4 regions of the Vibrio sp. Isolate22 genome follow, and region 1 is predicted to be linked to each of the others. Evidence: predicted binding sites of a transcription regulator. Region 1 holds the regulator's gene; each other region holds the start of a gene.
What was found. The regulator PurR, encoded in region 1, represses purine synthesis genes. The targets are predictions, from matches to a motif close to TNANGNAAACGTTTNCNTNA.

Region 1 (4,216 bases):
CAGCCACAATAAAGTTACTTTCTATATAGTCGTTTAACACGGCTTGTTGTGCTTTGGCGTTTTCCAGCGTGAGGTATTGACCAAAGTTGATGCCTAATAAAACAATCGTAACGACTAGCACAATACCCAATATCATTTTCTTACTCATTGATACTTCCTCAAATTTTCAATGCATACCATTAGTATAGATAGACAGGCAAAGCATAGATTAACTTTCATTAGATGATAAAAAACTATTTATTTTATGCGATTAGTAGAGTTTGAACGGTTAGCCCAACTGTTTGGCTTTGTGTAAGCGATAGGAATTCGCAGCATAAAGCTGGGAGAAGTATCCAGCGATTAAAAGATTATGAGTTTTTGCTAGAGGATTGTTTTATATAACTTAATCTAAGAGAAATAATTTGTACCACGTAAAAAGTGATAAAAAATTGAAAGAGTTTTGGTCTTGGTTCGTTCTATATACGTAACAATCGAGGCATGAAGATTGTTTTAGATAATTATTCAGGCAGACAACTAAGGAGCTAGCTATGAAATTATTATCAATGATGACGGTTATCGCTACAACAAGCCTTTTCTCTTTCCAAGCTATGGGTTCGGGTGTCTATCATAGAGCCGCTGTAGAATCTAAAATCTTTAAAGGGGATGTAGTTGCGAGCCAATCACAGGCTTACGAATCTGGTAAACAAATCTGGATGGAGATAAACGGCAAGGGTTCCTATGAACTCAGCAAAATCCTACCTCAAGCTTCTGAAAAGGTGGACGTGCGTTCGTTTGAAATCAGAAACGGGAGCATCAAAGTCAAAGAAATCATGAACTCATCTGGAGAGATTAACTTCGTTCCGATGGTCAAAGTCGACTTTAAGTATAATTATCGCCCATCTTTCTAGGATGTTGATAGGGTGCTAAAACAGCAAACTATCTAATGTTACTAATCGAAAAAAAAGCCGCAGAAATGCGGCTTAGTTGTATAAAAAAGGGTGTACTGACAATGTTAATTGACGCGACTGATAAGCTCTTCGCGACGTTGCTGTGGAATAACCGACCAATGCGTGCCATTGATCGCTCCTTCTAATGCCCAAAGCAGTTCAATACTGACAGAGGACGTATGAGATTCCTTGATGGCATTAAATGCGTTTACAGAGCCAGATTCATATAAACGTTCTACGGAATCAATCCCGGCCTTCTTCAACATGCGCTCAGTGGCAAGTCGAAGGTTAGGGAGGTCTTTCAGTCGAGTAGGCTTAGCAGCGGACTGTTCAGCTTTCTCTTCTTTTGCAAAACCCAGAGACGTAGTTGCAAGTTGTAAGATTTTCTCTTGGTCTTGCCACAGGCCTTCTGGTAAAGCGAAGTATTTAGTTACGACAGGGAAACCACGTTTTTTGTAGACGTACGGTTGAAACCCTTGTTGCTCGAACTGTTTTGTTGTGCCTTTGTCTGCTCGTATGTGCAACTGGTCATTAACAACCAGAGCAAACATAGTGTCATCAGCAAAAAGACCGAATCCACCAAACATTGAGCGTGATTTTATTTTTCCTAGGGGCTCAAATAACTTCATTGAGTCCTTTAGTATCGGTTTATCCATGTTATTTATCTCGGTGTATTTGAACTACGCCACCAAATAAGCAGGTCCGAGAGATTAGCAAAATGTTGCAATTACATTGTCAATAAGCCGTAAATTACTAAATTATTAGTAGTTACTGCATTTTGCCATCGGTAACCCCGCTACCATACCAACGAGTGGTTTAGGCCGGAAGCTTTGCGTCTCACCTTTTCAAGTGATTTGCCCTGTGCGTGACTGATTGAATAGAATAAAGTTTTTGTTGAATGAGGCTCACACTTGATATTTCAAAATGTGATATTGCTTCAATTAATGATCTTTATTATATGAAACTAGGTTTATTTTGTCTGCTGATAAAAAAAGCGCCCCCAAAGGTGCGCTTGATGAAAATAAACTCAATTTATCAGTTAATTTAACGTTTTAACTGTACTACGTTCAACAATTTCTGGGTGCATTTCGAAGACACGTTTTTCATGGTCTTTGTCTTTTATGCGCTCAAGCAGAATTTCGAATGCGTTCTTGCCGACACGACGCTTCGGTTGGTGAACGGTGGTCAATGGTGGAGAGAAGTACTCCGCCAATTCGATGTTATCGTAGCCAATGATAGAGATATCTTCTGGGATACGGATGCCTTTTTGCTGTAAGCGACTCATTAAGCCGAGTGCCATCGTATCGTTAAAGCAGAATACTGCCGTAGGGCGCTCTTCCATCTCAACAATTTTGTCTGCCGCAAGTACTGCTGTATCACACTCGAAGTTACCTTCGATGATCATATCGTCACTTGCAGTGATGTTTGCTTCTTCTAGAGCGCGCTTGTAACCAGCGATACGTTCAACACAGGCTGCTTTGTCTAAGTGGCCACTTAAACAAGCAATCTTTGAGTGACCGCGGTCGATTAGGTATTTAGTCGCTAGGTAGCCGCCTTCTTCAGAGTTATCAATGATTTTATCTGCTTGAGAACTCTCTGGGCCCCAATCCATGACTACTTTAGGGATGTCAGCATGACGATCTAACATCTCTCTCAGTTCTTCTGTTAGGTCTGAACACATAACTAAGATGCCATCTACACGTTTCTCTGCAAGCATTCGAATGTAGTCACGTTGCTTCTCATAGATACCACCAGTGTTACACAGGATCAAAGTGTAACCTTGACGGTAGCAGTAGCTCTCAACACCATCGATAACTTCAGAGAAGAATAGGTTTGTTGATTGAGTCACTAGCATGCCGATAGTTCGTGTTGAATTACACTTCAAACTACGAGCAACAGCACTTGGTGCATAGTTTAATTCGTCTACCGCTTTATTTACTTTTTCTTGAGTCGCTTCTGCAACAAAACGTGTTTTGTTGATTACGTGAGAAACGGTTGTGGTTGATACGCCTGCTAAGCGAGCGACATCTTTTATAGTGGCCATGGTTTTATCCTATTAGAAGCTACTTTCCCCAAAGTACGGAGTGAAGTAGCCGTTAAGCTACCTAACTAAGAGCTTAAATTTGTAGGGCTCTTTGGGTACTAAAGTGTTAAAAAACAAAAAACCGCTAGTGAGCGGCTTGTTTTAACACCGAAATGCTCTGAACTTAATAAGCATAGCATTTCGTGAATGTTTCATATTTTATCGTTTGCGGTCACAATTCTAGACTGACTAGAAAATACTCGCAATACAATTCACCCAGAAATCCGGGTGAATTGTCACATTCTACGGAATTTATTTACCTAGTCATCAGTTAACCTTATTCACCAGCTAAATATTGAGCATCTAATTGACAGAAAGCCATTAGCAGAGAAGAGACAGCAGCGTAGAAACCGAATTCATCAACATCGTGACACTTAACGTTGAATTTCGGGATCCAAGTTAATAGCTGTTGCTCGATAAATTGTTGCTGAACTTCGAACGATTTTTCTAGTTCTTCTTCTGATTCTGTTTCATTAGAGCGAATGATTAGGTTTCCTAAGAAGTCGAGTTCGATAGCGATGTGGTCTGCTGGTTCTTTTAGATCTTGGTTAACCACTAGGTTGTGCTTAGCCATGATCTCTTCCATCTTTTTCGCTGGTTTATCGTTTAATAGGCCAGTTTCACCGATGTACATTGAGGCATAAGGAAGGGCGCCATGCTTATCTGTCTTTAGGAAAAGGTCGCAAAAGTCAGCAGACAGTTCTAGTTGTGCATCTTCGCGAGTTTGTAGGCGGTTCAGTGCATCAACCAACTTATCAATAGCAGGCTTTAGAGTTTCATTTTCGCCTAAACCAGTTAAGAAAGAACGAATTTCAACAGAATGGTAGTGGTCAAGTTCGTCTTGAGTGAGCTCTTTGGCGAATAAGCTTGATAGCCACCAGTAAATTTCTGCTCTTTGCTCATTGAACGTTTTCGTATCTTTCATTACATAGATCCTGATTTAGTCTTGTGGTGTCTTTTCGCACACCAAGGCTGATGACGAGGTTATTTGCGAAATGCAAAGTTACTCGTTAGTAGTAATGCCTATATTGAATTGTGCTAGACGACAAATAGCAAGGTTTAAGATTGTCTTGTATCAAAAAAAATCCATGTTTCTGGCATTTATCTTCAGTACCACTAGAATTGTTACTAGTTATGAATAGAATAGTCACCGAAACTATTAAATAAGAAAAGTGGTGTAGATGAGCTATCACGTATTAGTCGTAGA
Region 2 (4,216 bases), on a different contig from region 1:
AAGATGTAGTGATCGTCTTGTTCTTTCAGTTCAGCCATATAGCCCTCTTCTTCACGAAGTTGGGTGAGCTTTTCCAGCTTACTGATTAGATTGTCACAATCAGACAGGGCAGATTGATACTGTTTTAATGTGTGCTGTTCACGCTCGGCAGCGACTTTAGCTAAGCCTTCTTTTCCGAATAGATTTTCTACGGCATCAATGACTTGAATCGTAAGTTCACCATGACGGTCTGAAAACTGACTATGGCCGTGCTGAGTAAGAGACCAGTGACGAGTCGGACGACCGACTTTCACTTTGACGTCATGAAACGCGAGAATGCCATCATCTTCCAGGCTTTGCAGATGTTGCCTTGCACCCATTGTCGTCATACCAAACTCTTCTGACAGCTGTTTGGCTGTTACTGCGCCTTGACGCTTAATGGTCTGTAAGATTTTGTCGCTTGTTTTCATACTATCCCTACCTCATGAACCTTACTATTATGAGGCAAGGTGTTTATAAAGCAAACCATTTACTATTTTGACAGTTACCGACCTATCAATAGCAAGGGTGAGAATCTGACAGGGCAATAAAACAAAAGGCTGATACTTGGTATCAGCCTTTGAATATTCTGTTTCACTCGATATGAGGATTACAGGATGTGACCAACCACTTCTGGATCTTTACGCTCTAGGTAGTGGATTGATTTGATGCGGCGAATCGTACGGCATCGGCCACGGATAAGTAGCGTTTCTGTTGTAGCGATATTGCCTTGACGAGAAATACCTTCTAGCAGGTCACCCTTAGTGATGCCCGTTGCTGAGAATACGACGTTGTCGCTGCGCGCCATGTCTTCCATCTTCAACACGATACCAGCGGTTACGCCCATTTCAGCACAACGCTCTAGCTCAAGCTCACCGTGTTTACGGTTCTCTTCTGTATCGCCTTTCACTTCGTGACGAGGTAGTAGACGACCATGCATGTCACCGTCTAGTGCGCGAATTACTGCGGCAGAAACTACACCTTCAGGTGCGCCGCCGATGCAGTACATTACGTCAACTTCGCTGTCTGGCATACAGGTTAGGATAGATGCTGCTACATCACCGTCTGGCACTGCGAATACACGAACGCCCATCGCTTGCATCTCTGCAATTACTTGGTCGTGACGTGGCTTAGCCAGTGTGGTTACTACTAGCGTGTCGAGTGTTTTACCCAGAGCCTTAGCAATGTTTACTAGATTTTCTTTTAACGGTAGAGCTAAGTCGATAGCGCCTTTAGCACCAGGGCCAACGACTAATTTTTCCATGTACATATCAGGCGCTTTTAGGAAGCTGCCTTTTTCGCCTGCAGCCAATACTGCCAATGCATTTGATTGGCCCATTGCTGTCATGCGCGTCCCTTCAATTGGGTCAACTGCGATGTCGACAGCGTCGCCGCCCACACCTACGTTTTCACCGATGTATAGCATAGGTGCATCATCGATTTCGCCTTCACCAATAACAATTTCACCGCTGATTTCGGTTTTGTTTAGTAGGCTACGCATGACTTCTACAGCAGCGCCATCTGCAGCGTTTTTATCGCCACGGCCAAGCCACTTGTAACCAGCCAGTGCTGCACCTTCTGTGACACGAGAGAATGACATTGCTAAATCGCGTTTCATGCGGACTCCAAAATTTTCAAAGGGGGAATAGAAATTTCGCGGCGGATTTTACCATATCCAAAAGGAAACGTTTGCCTTTTTGCTTTTTGCAGATTGCTTTTGATCAATGAGCAGTGAAAAACCACTAATATTCATCAAAATAATTGGTTTGCGAGTGTGGCTGTAAGAATTAACGTCAATATTCGGTAAAAAGCGCTGTTTTTTTCATCGAATGGCGCAAAATATCGAATATATTGAGTGTTTATCCTTGCTCTGCTGAGTAGAATGGGGAAATAAGTGGAGTGAACCTTCACCATCAAATGGATAACTTAAAGGTAGGCCAGAATGTCTTTTGAAGTACTAGAGCAACTAGAAGCAAAAATTCAAACAGCAGTAGATACGATTGCACTTCTTCAAATGGAAGTGGAAGAGCTTAAAGAAGAGAAACAAGCACTAGCAACAGAAGCTGGTGAACTTAAAGCAAGCCGTCAAGAGCTAGAGCAAAAAACTCAGCAGATGCAAGAAGAGCACTCTGCATGGCAAGATCGCATCCGTAACCTTCTTGGTAAAATGGATGAAGTAGAGTAATTCACTCTTCAGATTTAAAAAAACGCCCGCTACTCAGTAGCGGGCGTTTCTGTTTGTGTTCTTGGTTATTGTGAGTGACTTATGAAGAGATAGAACTACTCGACTTCTTCTTCATCAGCATCAAGGTCAAGTTCAACGTCTAAAGGTTCGGCTGAAAGAATAATGCCCGTATTGTCGGCGTAGAGGTAATCTTCCGGTAAGAAGGTTACGCTGCCAAAGTTAACGGGTACATCTAGCTCACCGACACCATCTTGGCTTGCTCCAACAGGAATAGAAGCCAGTGCTTGAATACCTAGGTTCATGTCTTCCAGCTCATCGACTTCGCGAACGCAGCCATACACCACAATACCTTCCCACTCATTGTCTTCGGCAAGTAGGGCCATCTCGGCATCAATCAGTGCTTTACGCAGTGAGCCGCCACCATCGATTAACAACACACGCCCTAGACCGTCTTGCTCTAGCACCGAGCGAATCAAAGCGTTGTCTTCAAAGCACTTTAATGTCGTGATCTGTCCTGCGAAAGAGGCACGTCCACCAAAGTTGCTGAACATTGGCTCCACGACATCAACTTGATCCAAATATATGTCGCACAGTGCTGAAGTGTTGTATTCCATTAGTATACCTTTTGAACAATGAGCTTACTTTGAGTATATCGGTGCTTGATCCCTTTGCAATGATTAGTCTCAATTAACTCAATAGAGTTTGAGCTACGACAACCCCTGCAAACAATAGGTTAGTGACCAGCGAGCATTTCACGATAACAGGCATCATAGGTGCAATTTGAGCGGGTTTTTCTGTTTCCCAAACCGCTTTACCATGTTTGTAGACAATAATAATACTGAGTAAAAACGGCAGGCTGATCCAAACGGGTTTTTCTTGAATCAGTAGGTAAATCGCGAAAGAGACAAGTGCACAACCAAGCAGAGCAAAATGGTATTGCTTAGCTTTACGTTGCCCCAAGCGAACCGCCATGGTGCGTTTACCACATTCACTGTCGTTTTCGATATCACGCATGTTGTTGATATTGAGTACTGCAACCGCCATCAATCCACAACCTAATGCAGGAAGGAAGAGGCTTGGTTCAACATGACCTGTGTGTAGGAAGTAAGTACCTGAAACGCCTAATAAGCCAAAGAAGATAAATACCGATAAGTCGCCAAGGCCGATATAACCATAAGGCTTATTACCCACGGTGTAAGCGATAGCAGCAACAATGGCTAATACGCCTAATGCGATGAAAGACAGAATACTTTCAATTGAGGTTAAGGCATGGAAAATCAAAATCAGTCCAGCAATCATGGTAAACACGATGTTGAGGATGATTGCTTGCTTCATGGTTTGAGCCGTCACCGCACCAGATTGCATGGCGCGCATTGGACCTAAGCGGTTTTCGTTGTCTGTACCTTTTACTGCATCACCGTAGTCATTCGCCAGGTTCGACAAAATCTGTAATAGGGTGGCGGTTAAAAAGGCCAACAGAGCGATCGATAAAGAGAACTGACCGTTGGCGAACGCTAAACTACTTCCTGTAAGAATAGAGACGAGTGCGAGAGGCAGAGTTTTTGGTCGTGCGGCATCAAGCCAAATCATAAGAGATTGTTTCATCGTAAGTCTATTTCGTTGTAAGGACACCATGATTAGCAGGGCGCCTATATTGTAAGTATTGGTTTCATGCGGTGATTTGAGTATACGCCCATTTTTCAGGTAATAAAAAGCCCACTCGAAAGTGGGCCTTGAATTCGCTTATTAGCTGCTATTTCTTTGAGATAGAGCAATAAGTTGGAGTTTCGTGTGCTACAGGATGAAGCGGCTTAGGTCTTCGTCTTCAACGAATTCACCAAGCTTCGAGTTCACGTAAGCTTCATCGATCACTAGCGTGCTGCCAGCTTTGTCTGTTGCATCGAATGAAATCTCATCCATCAAACGCTCCATCACAGTGTGTAGACGACGTGCACCGATGTTCTCAGTGGTTTCGTTTACGCGCCATGCTGCATCAGCGATCTGGTTGATGCC
Region 3 (4,216 bases), on a different contig from region 1:
AGCGTCTTTAACTTTCATCGCGCCATATTGGCTATTGCGGATTTCGCGGTTAGTACCATTAAAGTCAACCACAAAACGCTTAGAGCTATGGAATTGATTCACCCAGTTAACCGCTGTGGTCGATAGGTACAAATCCATGTCGTCCTGACAAGTGAATTCAGAAAGGACACGTACAAATCGAGAAGCCAAACGACTCCACAAACAACAACGATAAATTTGCTCATTGGTCGCTTTGAATTTAACACCTGCCTGAACAGGTTTTGCGTTTGTAATCCCTAGTTGGGTTAGTTCTTCAACTAATAAATTCTCAAGGCCGTTTGAGGTAACCGCTAGATATTGATTCATAGTGTTCTTTTATTGATAAAAATGAGCTCGATTATACCTGATTTTGTTACCAGAGCATCACTCTAAACTCGTCTTTTCATTGAATCTTTCGACTAACTGGCTAGCAAATACTCATTACTGAAGCGATCGCTTACCCACATCCCCTTAAAACATAAGACCTAACGAACTCACTCGTTTAACACCCAATTTCCGAGCAATTCGCCCTTGTGAATTTATATTCACACCAAAATTGGTATATACCAAACTAAAAATAAGGGTGGAATTTAGCTACAAAAGAACAAAAACAGGGAATAAATATGGGTAAATTACATTTTCGGGGAAGTAAACAAGGTGAAATTAACGTAAAAAAATCGTCTTAACTTCACTATTTTGATGGTTAATGAGTGATGCATTTATCAGGGTGAGGTTTTTTAGGCACAAAAAAATCGGCTATTAAGCCGATTATTTGGAAGGTTTGATGAGGTTGTTCGCTGCGACGTATGGCCGAAATGATGTATTAAATTTGAGTTAGCCAACCATCGCAATATGATGAGATTGATGCAGAATCGCGTTAGCATCAAGCATTCTATCGTGCATCACCTTGATCGAGTCACCAAAGCGTAATCCCTTTGAAGGAGTCAGTAGGAACTCTTCTAGGTCTACAAATGCACATAAGCTCGCACACTCGCCCACTTCTAAGACGATGAAGTAACCAAGGCTATGCTCGTTATTCATTTGTACAATATCCCCTTCCTGAGGATACTCATGTCCTGCACCTTGAGGTGCGAAGAACCAGCTCTTTGGTTGTACAGGCTTGTGGAAACGCTTCGCAGCCACGCAGTAAAGCGCTAGTTCTGCTTGGCGAGGCTCAGATAGCTCTAAGCCAGAAATTTGTTCTTTGAAGGTTTGGTATGAGGATGCGTCATCAACGGTGAATTCATTATCTCGAAACGCGCAGTCCACCAGCTTATTGCGGACCAGATTCGTTTTGAAAATCATATCCTCTCCGAGGTTTAGCATTAATGAACATTGCTGTTCATCGTAATACCAACTCCATGTATCGCTAGGTTTAAGCATCATTTCGTCTCACACTGTTGAACCATTCCATTAGGTAAAACGCAAAATTACCTTCAATTGCAGTAATTTTACTGAGCAATAGGCAAAAAAAAAGAGGAAATGAATTCCTCTTTCTTATCGCTTTTCTCTACAACTCAGGGAGTTACAGTGTCTCTTTTAGTAAGACGATGTCAGTTTATAGATACTTCTGATATTGATGTTCTATAACGACCATAGTTTTCAAACTACAGGTTTTTGACAATGTCAGCTACAAGGCGTGGCCCCTTGTAAATAAAACCAGAGTAAACTTGTACAAGCTTAGCACCTGCCATCATTTTCTCTTTTGCAGCAACATAAGAGTCAACGCCACCTACCCCGATGATCGGCAGTTTGTCACCTAGCTCTTGGTGAAGTTTACGAACTACTTCAGTGCTACGAGATTGAACTGGACGTCCACTTAGGCCACCCGCTTCGTCGCAATGTTTCATGCCTTCGACAATTGAACGATCCAATGTCGTGTTCGTTGCGATCACACCATCGATCTTATTTTTGATCAATGATTCGCAAATTTGGCTGATTTCATCATCACTTAGATCCGGAGCAATCTTAAGAGCCAGAGGAACATACTTACCATGCTTCTCTTCTAGTTCCGCTTGTTTTGCCTTAAGTTCAGACAGCAAGTCATCAAGTGCTTCGCCGTATTGTAGAGAACGTAGCCCTGGTGTGTTTGGTGAAGAGATATTTACCGCAATGTAACCTGCGTATTGATATACCTTCTCCATACAGATCAAGTAGTCTTCTGCGCCCTTTTCAATCGGTGTGTCTTTGTTTTTACCGATGTTGATACCTAAGATGCCGTCGTAGTTTGACTTCTTAACATTCTCAACAAGGTTATCTACACCTAGGTTATTGAAACCCATTCGGTTGATGATACCTTCAGCTTCAACAAGACGGAATAAACGAGGTTTATCGTTACCTGCTTGTGGACGCGGAGTAACAGTCCCTACTTCTACAAAACCAAAACCCATTGCGCCAAATGCATCAATACATTCGCCGTTCTTATCTAGGCCAGCCGCTAGGCCAACTGGGTTTTTGAAAGTAAGACCCATGCACTCTACAGGTCGGTGAGGTAATTGTTGGCGATACAAAAGATCAATAGGTGTGCCAGTAAAGCGCTTGAAGTTTTGAATTGCGAGATCATGTGCCTTTTCGGCATCAAGTTGGAAAAAGCCAGTTCTGGCTAGACGGTAAAGCATTGTGCCTCCGATAGAAAAAAGCCCCGTGTAAACGGGGCGATATTATTTACTTATTTCCCCAACTATTCAATCTATTACTGTCTGTAAGGGTAAGATAATCGAGTTTGCTAACGAATGAGCTTCTTTATTAAGCAAACGTTATCGTATATTTAGCATATCGAGCACCTTTACTTCACTTTCCAATGAATCACTTTAGTGCCCCGTGAATTGATTGACACTCTGTAAGCGCAAACCAGTCGCACCCCAAAACGAAAAAGGCAGACCAAATGGCCTGCCCTTTATTACTGTCTATCTAATCGTTAGTCTTTCGACATGCAGTTTAGATTAAGTAGCATTAATTCACGCAACGCAACTGAGAACTTAGCAAACTCATGAACAGAACCCACTTTGAATTCGTTCAGGATGCTTTCCCAGCGGTGTAGAGAAACAGAGTTGCTTTCCATCCACTCATCGAGCGCTTTAATCACATCAAGATCTGAACCACAACCACAGTTAAGAACTTGGCCTGTTAGCTGGCGTTGTTGCCAATCCAGATCTTCTCTGAATGCAGCACGTGCCAATGCTTGCCAGTTGTTATCGACTGCTTGACCATTGATTTGCTTCAAGAACCAGTGCAGAGACAAACGGTCGCCTAGATTGAAGTAAAGCTTAGACGCTTGTTGTACTGTTTTACCCGTTTCACGAGCCACTGTGGATATATCCAGTGCTGAGTACAAGCTAGACAGACGCGCGACTGAGTTCGCCAATTCTGCGGTTACGCCTTGGTCAATCCATACTTGCGCCATTGCTTGATGTTCTTCTACTTCTGAAGCAACCAGGTTTTCATCCAGTTTCTCAGTAATAGCTACTACATCGCCTTGGTAAAGTTCAACGAGTGCTTTCACAGATTGCTTGCCAGTACGGTTTCTTAGCAACCAACGGGTCAAACGGCGCAGTGTACGACGTACATGGTACAGCAACTCATATTGAGCCTCTGAACTAGAGATGTTATCCAGTTCACGAATGCTCTTAAGCACTTGGCCCAAACCATAGATTTCACGTGATGCCGCGTAAGCATTAGCAATATCGACAATGTTTGCGCCCGTCTCTTCTTGCAGACGAGTGATGAAGTTACAACCCATCTCGTTAACCATTTGGTTAGCAAGTGCCGTCGCAATGATCTCTGCACGCAGTGGATGGTTATCCATGTGCTGAGAGTAGTTACGGCGTAACTCAGTTGGGAAGTATTGCATCAGTTGTTGAGCATGGAACTCATCATTCGCAATATCATCGCTCACAAGATCTTCTTTCAGAACCATCTTACCGTAAGCGATCAATACAGATAGCTCTGGTCGGGTCAGACCTTGACCTTGCTTCTCACGCTCTAGCAGAGTTTCGTCATCTGGAATGTATTCTAGGCCACGATCCAGATACCCTGCTTTCTCCATTGTGTGAATGAAGCGGATTTGTTCTTTAACTAAGCTCACGCCTTGATGTTCAGTTACCGAAATAGACTCAGCTTGGCAGTACGCGTCATCAAGTACAATCTCACCAACTTCATCTTCCATTGACTCTAGAACTTGGTTACGTTGCTTAACCGT
Region 4 (4,216 bases), on a different contig from region 1:
CTTTGGTAACCCAGCTTCTAGTCATGCGGAAAACAATTTGGAGCTCGATGGGATAGGTCGAGCGATGATTGTCTCACCTTATCGCCAAACTAACCCGTTAGTCAGCATGCATTATCAAGACGAGTTTGGTGCCAATAAGGTTTTTGAGCTTGAGTCACCAGAAAGCAAGCACGAGAGACACCAAGTGAGTCGAGATGGCAACCGAAGTCTATTTGAGGAAGGCGTGACCTACTCCAAGCTCAACTCATTAATGGCACAAGGTAGCCAAATTAAGAGTACAGGGCTGACAGAGGCATTTGATCTGAATGAGTTTAACGCGCTTTATCCTAAAGCGATTTTGCTTGGAGTCATCAATGACGGGGACTTCCGTTTAATTACTCAAGGGGCTGATTTAGAAAAGCTGATATCGACAGAGTGTGAGATCATCAGTTTGTTGCCACCTTCAGAACAGGTCGAGAAAGTCGAGACTCCATACAAGTAGTAAGTGCTCTTTATTAAAAAAGCCGCAGCGTATATCACGCTGCGGCTTTCTAATTCTATTTATACTGTCGTTGACAGGTTTGTCGTTCGCAGATTACTTCGAGTGAAATTGCTCACAAGCGATCATTGTGTTCTCGATTAGGCTCGCTACTGTCATTGGACCTACACCACCCGGTACAGGTGTGATGAAGCTTGCGCTCTCTTTCGCGACATCGTATTCAACGTCACCGACTAGCTTGCCAGAATCTAAACGGTTGATACCAACATCGACCACAACTGCACCTTTCTTAATCCATGCACCAGGAATGAAGTTCGGCTTACCTACCGCAACCACAACAACGTCTGCTTGACGTACGTGGCCTTCAAGGTCTTTAGTAAAACGGTGACATGTCGTCGTTGTACAACCTGCTAGAAGCAGTTCTAGGGTCATTGGGCGACCTACGATGTTTGAAGCACCAACAACAACTGCGTGTTTGCCACGTAAATCGATGTTGTAACGGTCAAGCAGGGTGATGATACCTTTTGGCGTACAAGAGCGAAGCTTAGGCATACGCTGAGCCAAACGGCCGACATTGTATGGGTGGAAGCCATCAACGTCTTTTTCTGGTGTGATGCGCTCAAGAACGTGAGTGCTATCGATGCCAGCAGGTAGAGGCAGTTGAACCAGAATACCGTCGATCTCTGGATCTAGGTTCAGTTGGTCTACTAGGTTTAACAGTTCATCTTCTGTTGCAGTGGCTGGCAAATCGTAAGATTTAGATACGAAGCCAACTTCTTCACACGCTTTACGCTTACTACCAACGTAAACCTGAGAAGCAGGGTCTTCACCCACTAAAACAACCGCTAGGCCCGGAGCGCGTAATCCAGCTTCAGTACGAGCTTTTACACGCGCAGCAACTTCGGAGCGAACCGTTTGAGAAATTAGCTTTCCATCAATATTTTGAGCAGTCATGAATTTCCTTAGTATTGATATTCAAGTTAGTGGCTGATGTTTTTGGCGCATTATTCCAGAAAATCTTTTTGATTACCATCAAGCAAACGATTGCTTTGCTCTATTTTCCAACACTTATATGTTTGTTGCCCTTTTTTTACTCACTTAGATCAGAATGTTACATAAAGCCGTTGCTTTCATGGTTCGAATTCGTATAATTCTTTCCTGTAGCGCGCCCTTAGCTCAGCTGGATAGAGCACGTCCCTTCTAAGGATGTGGTCGAAGGTTCGAATCCTTCAGGGCGTGCCATTATTTAAAGAAACCCGATAGCTCTCTGAGTTGTCGGGTTTTTTGCATTTCATCCATCATAAAACACTTCTTTTAAAGCTCCAGTTATTTCCTTCTCTTATTCATTTCGTTCGGCTCATGTAATAGAAAGTTAAAATTGTTCCTTTTTTGGGGTTTACATCATTTAGTAATAAAGCCACTATGAATTTACGAAGAATAGACAAGTAAAGCTGTTCACCAGCGGGTTTTAGAATCAAACCTTCTGCTGATGGCTGATTTAGAGGAAGTAATGGCAGGAAACAGTATCGGACAACATTTCCGCGTGACCACGTTCGGAGAAAGTCACGGTATCGCACTAGGATGTATCGTAGATGGGTGCCCACCAGGATTAGAAATTACCGAAGCAGACCTTCAAAAAGATTTGGATCGTCGTCGCCCTGGTACTTCTCGTTATACAACGGCTCGCCGTGAAGCGGATGAAGTAAAGATTTTATCAGGTGTATTTGAAGGCCAAACTACGGGTACTTCTATTGGTCTATTGATTGAAAATACAGACCAACGCTCTAAAGACTATTCCGAAATTAAAGACAAATTCCGCCCAGGCCATGCTGATTACACGTACCATCAAAAGTACGGTGTGCGTGATTACCGTGGTGGTGGTCGCTCTTCAGCTCGTGAAACAGCAATGCGTGTTGCAGCTGGTGCGATTGCGAAGAAATACCTAAAACAAGAATTTGGTGTTGAAATCCAAGCTTATCTTTCTCAAATGGGTGACATCTCAATTGATAAAGTGGATTGGAACGAGATTGAAAACAACGCTTTCTTCTGCCCTGATGCAGATAAAGTGCCTGAATTTGACCAACTGATTCGCGACCTACTAAAAGAAGGCAACTCGATCGGTGCGAAGATTCAAGTGGTCGCGACTAAAGTGCCGGTAGGCCTTGGTGAGCCGATCTTTGATCGTCTTGATGCCGATATCGCGCACGCGCTGATGAGCATTAACGCTGTTAAAGGTGTTGAGATTGGTGATGGCTTTGATGTGGTTAATCAACGCGGTAGCGAACACCGTGATCCATTAACGCCAGAAGGCTTCACTAGCAACCATGCTGGCGGTATTTTAGGTGGTATCTCTACTGGCCAAGATATTGTGGCAAGCATTGCGCTTAAGCCAACATCAAGCATTACGGTACCGGGTGACACTATCACTAAAGATGGTGAAGCGACGCAGCTAATCACTAAAGGTCGTCACGATCCATGTGTTGGTATTCGTGCGGTGCCAATTGCAGAAGCGATGCTAGCGATTGTTCTACTCGATCACCTATTGCGTCATCGTGGTCAGAACCATGGCGTAACGACGAATACTCCTCAAATCTAACGATTGAGTGAATGAAAAAAAGGGTTGCTTCCTGTTGGAGCAACCCTTTTTGTTTTCTAGTGGTATTTGCTATTAATGCACAGAGCTTTCAGGATCAAGCTGGAATGAAGGCAAGCGCCACTTGAATCTTACCGCTGCCATGCGCAGCAAGTAGCCAACTACAAGCGTAACAATCGTTGCGGTTACATCGTTAATGCCAAACTCAAGTAAGCCTAGGTATAAGCCTGAAGCAATCAGTGCGATAGAAGCGTAAAGCTCTTCATGCAGCACCAGAGGTGTTTGGCGACAGATAAGATCACGCAGCAAACCACCAAATACGCCAGTAACCAGTGCTGATACCATGCAGATCATTGGATGAAGGCCCATGTTCATCGCCACTTTAGTACCAATGATACTGAATACAATCAGACCCAGTGCATCTAGACGAATGAACAAGCCTTTAAGTTTAATAACCCACTTAGCTAGGCCTGTTGTGACAACGCCAGCCACACAAGTAATCGCGAGAAACTCAGGGTTCTCAACCCAACCTAACGGGTAGTGACCAAGCAAGATGTCTCGCACTGTACCACCGCCAATAGCCGTTGCGCTGGCAACCAACATTACACCAAACCAATCCATTTTTTGTTTACCAGCACTGAGAGCGCCGGTCATGGCTTCTGCCGTGATGCCAATGATATACAAAACACTTAGTAGCATTGCTGTAGCTCTATTATTTAGGTCTATAAATTGGAGTCTTATAGGCCTTGGAGATATAAAAATGAAGCGCGAGTGTAGTAGTAAAACTGGCGATTGACGAATGAATATTTGTACCGTGAATAAGCATTTCAGATTAGCTAAACTAATCATTCACCTAAAAGTGGTGTAATCTGGATGCTGCAATCGATTGTCCACCTGTAGGATAACGATATTGCTAATGTCATTACCCCTAATAGGGCTTTACCGAGCGCGTAAAAAAACGCAAAATGCGCCTGTTCTTTTTACTTTAATTTGATTCTATGACGCACCAATACCCAGACATCATCAATATCTTCAACCAAACCTTTTTCGAGAGCTTCAATACTAAACTGGAATTGGGTGAAGATGAGCCTATTTATCTGCCAGCTGATGAACAGGTTCCTCACCATCGTATCGTGTTTGCTCGC

Region 2: the regulator PurR is predicted to act here: its motif matches at 1,696-1,715, upstream of glpX (class II fructose-bisphosphatase).
Region 3: the regulator PurR is predicted to act here: its motif matches at 2,764-2,783, upstream of pyrD (quinone-dependent dihydroorotate dehydrogenase).
Region 4: the regulator PurR is predicted to act here: its motif matches at 1,511-1,530, upstream of folD (bifunctional methylenetetrahydrofolate dehydrogenase/methenyltetrahydrofolate cyclohydrolase FolD).

What each region holds. Positions count from the first base shown of each region.
Region 1 covers NZ_JAKEUW010000030.1:47,755-51,970, forward strand. The annotation lists gene L1D55_RS16790 (TVP38/TMEM64 family protein) at 1-148, opposite strand, end outside; gene L1D55_RS16795 (DUF3316 domain-containing protein) at 528-887, shown strand; gene L1D55_RS16800 (TfoX/Sxy family DNA transformation protein) at 992-1,582, opposite strand; cyclic di-GMP riboswitch class I at 1,710-1,795, opposite strand; gene purR (HTH-type transcriptional repressor PurR) at 1,966-2,970, opposite strand; gene torD (molecular chaperone TorD) at 3,287-3,934, opposite strand; gene torR (two-component system response regulator TorR) at 4,191-4,216, shown strand, end outside.
Region 2 covers NZ_JAKEUW010000009.1:65,945-70,160, reverse strand. The annotation lists gene L1D55_RS07750 (metalloregulator ArsR/SmtB family transcription factor) at 1-449, opposite strand, end outside; gene glpX (class II fructose-bisphosphatase) at 629-1,636, opposite strand; gene zapB (cell division protein ZapB) at 1,961-2,203, shown strand; gene rraA (ribonuclease E activity regulator RraA) at 2,299-2,817, opposite strand; gene L1D55_RS07730 (1,4-dihydroxy-2-naphthoate polyprenyltransferase) at 2,891-3,808, opposite strand; gene hslU (HslU--HslV peptidase ATPase subunit) at 3,998-4,216, opposite strand, start outside.
Region 3 covers NZ_JAKEUW010000010.1:69,660-73,875, reverse strand. The annotation lists gene rlmKL (bifunctional 23S rRNA (guanine(2069)-N(7))-methyltransferase RlmK/23S rRNA (guanine(2445)-N(2))-methyltransferase RlmL) at 1-345, opposite strand, end outside; gene L1D55_RS08255 (cell division protein ZapC) at 853-1,404, opposite strand; gene pyrD (quinone-dependent dihydroorotate dehydrogenase) at 1,626-2,636, opposite strand; gene L1D55_RS08245 (NAD-glutamate dehydrogenase) at 2,936-4,216, opposite strand, start outside.
Region 4 covers NZ_JAKEUW010000017.1:35,935-40,150, reverse strand. The annotation lists gene L1D55_RS12095 (sodium:proton antiporter) at 1-481, shown strand, start outside; gene folD (bifunctional methylenetetrahydrofolate dehydrogenase/methenyltetrahydrofolate cyclohydrolase FolD) at 575-1,432, opposite strand; tRNA gene L1D55_RS12085 (tRNA-Arg) at 1,644-1,720, shown strand; gene aroC (chorismate synthase) at 1,989-3,074, shown strand; gene L1D55_RS12075 (trimeric intracellular cation channel family protein) at 3,147-3,770, opposite strand; gene L1D55_RS12070 (elongation factor P hydroxylase) at 4,070-4,216, shown strand, end outside.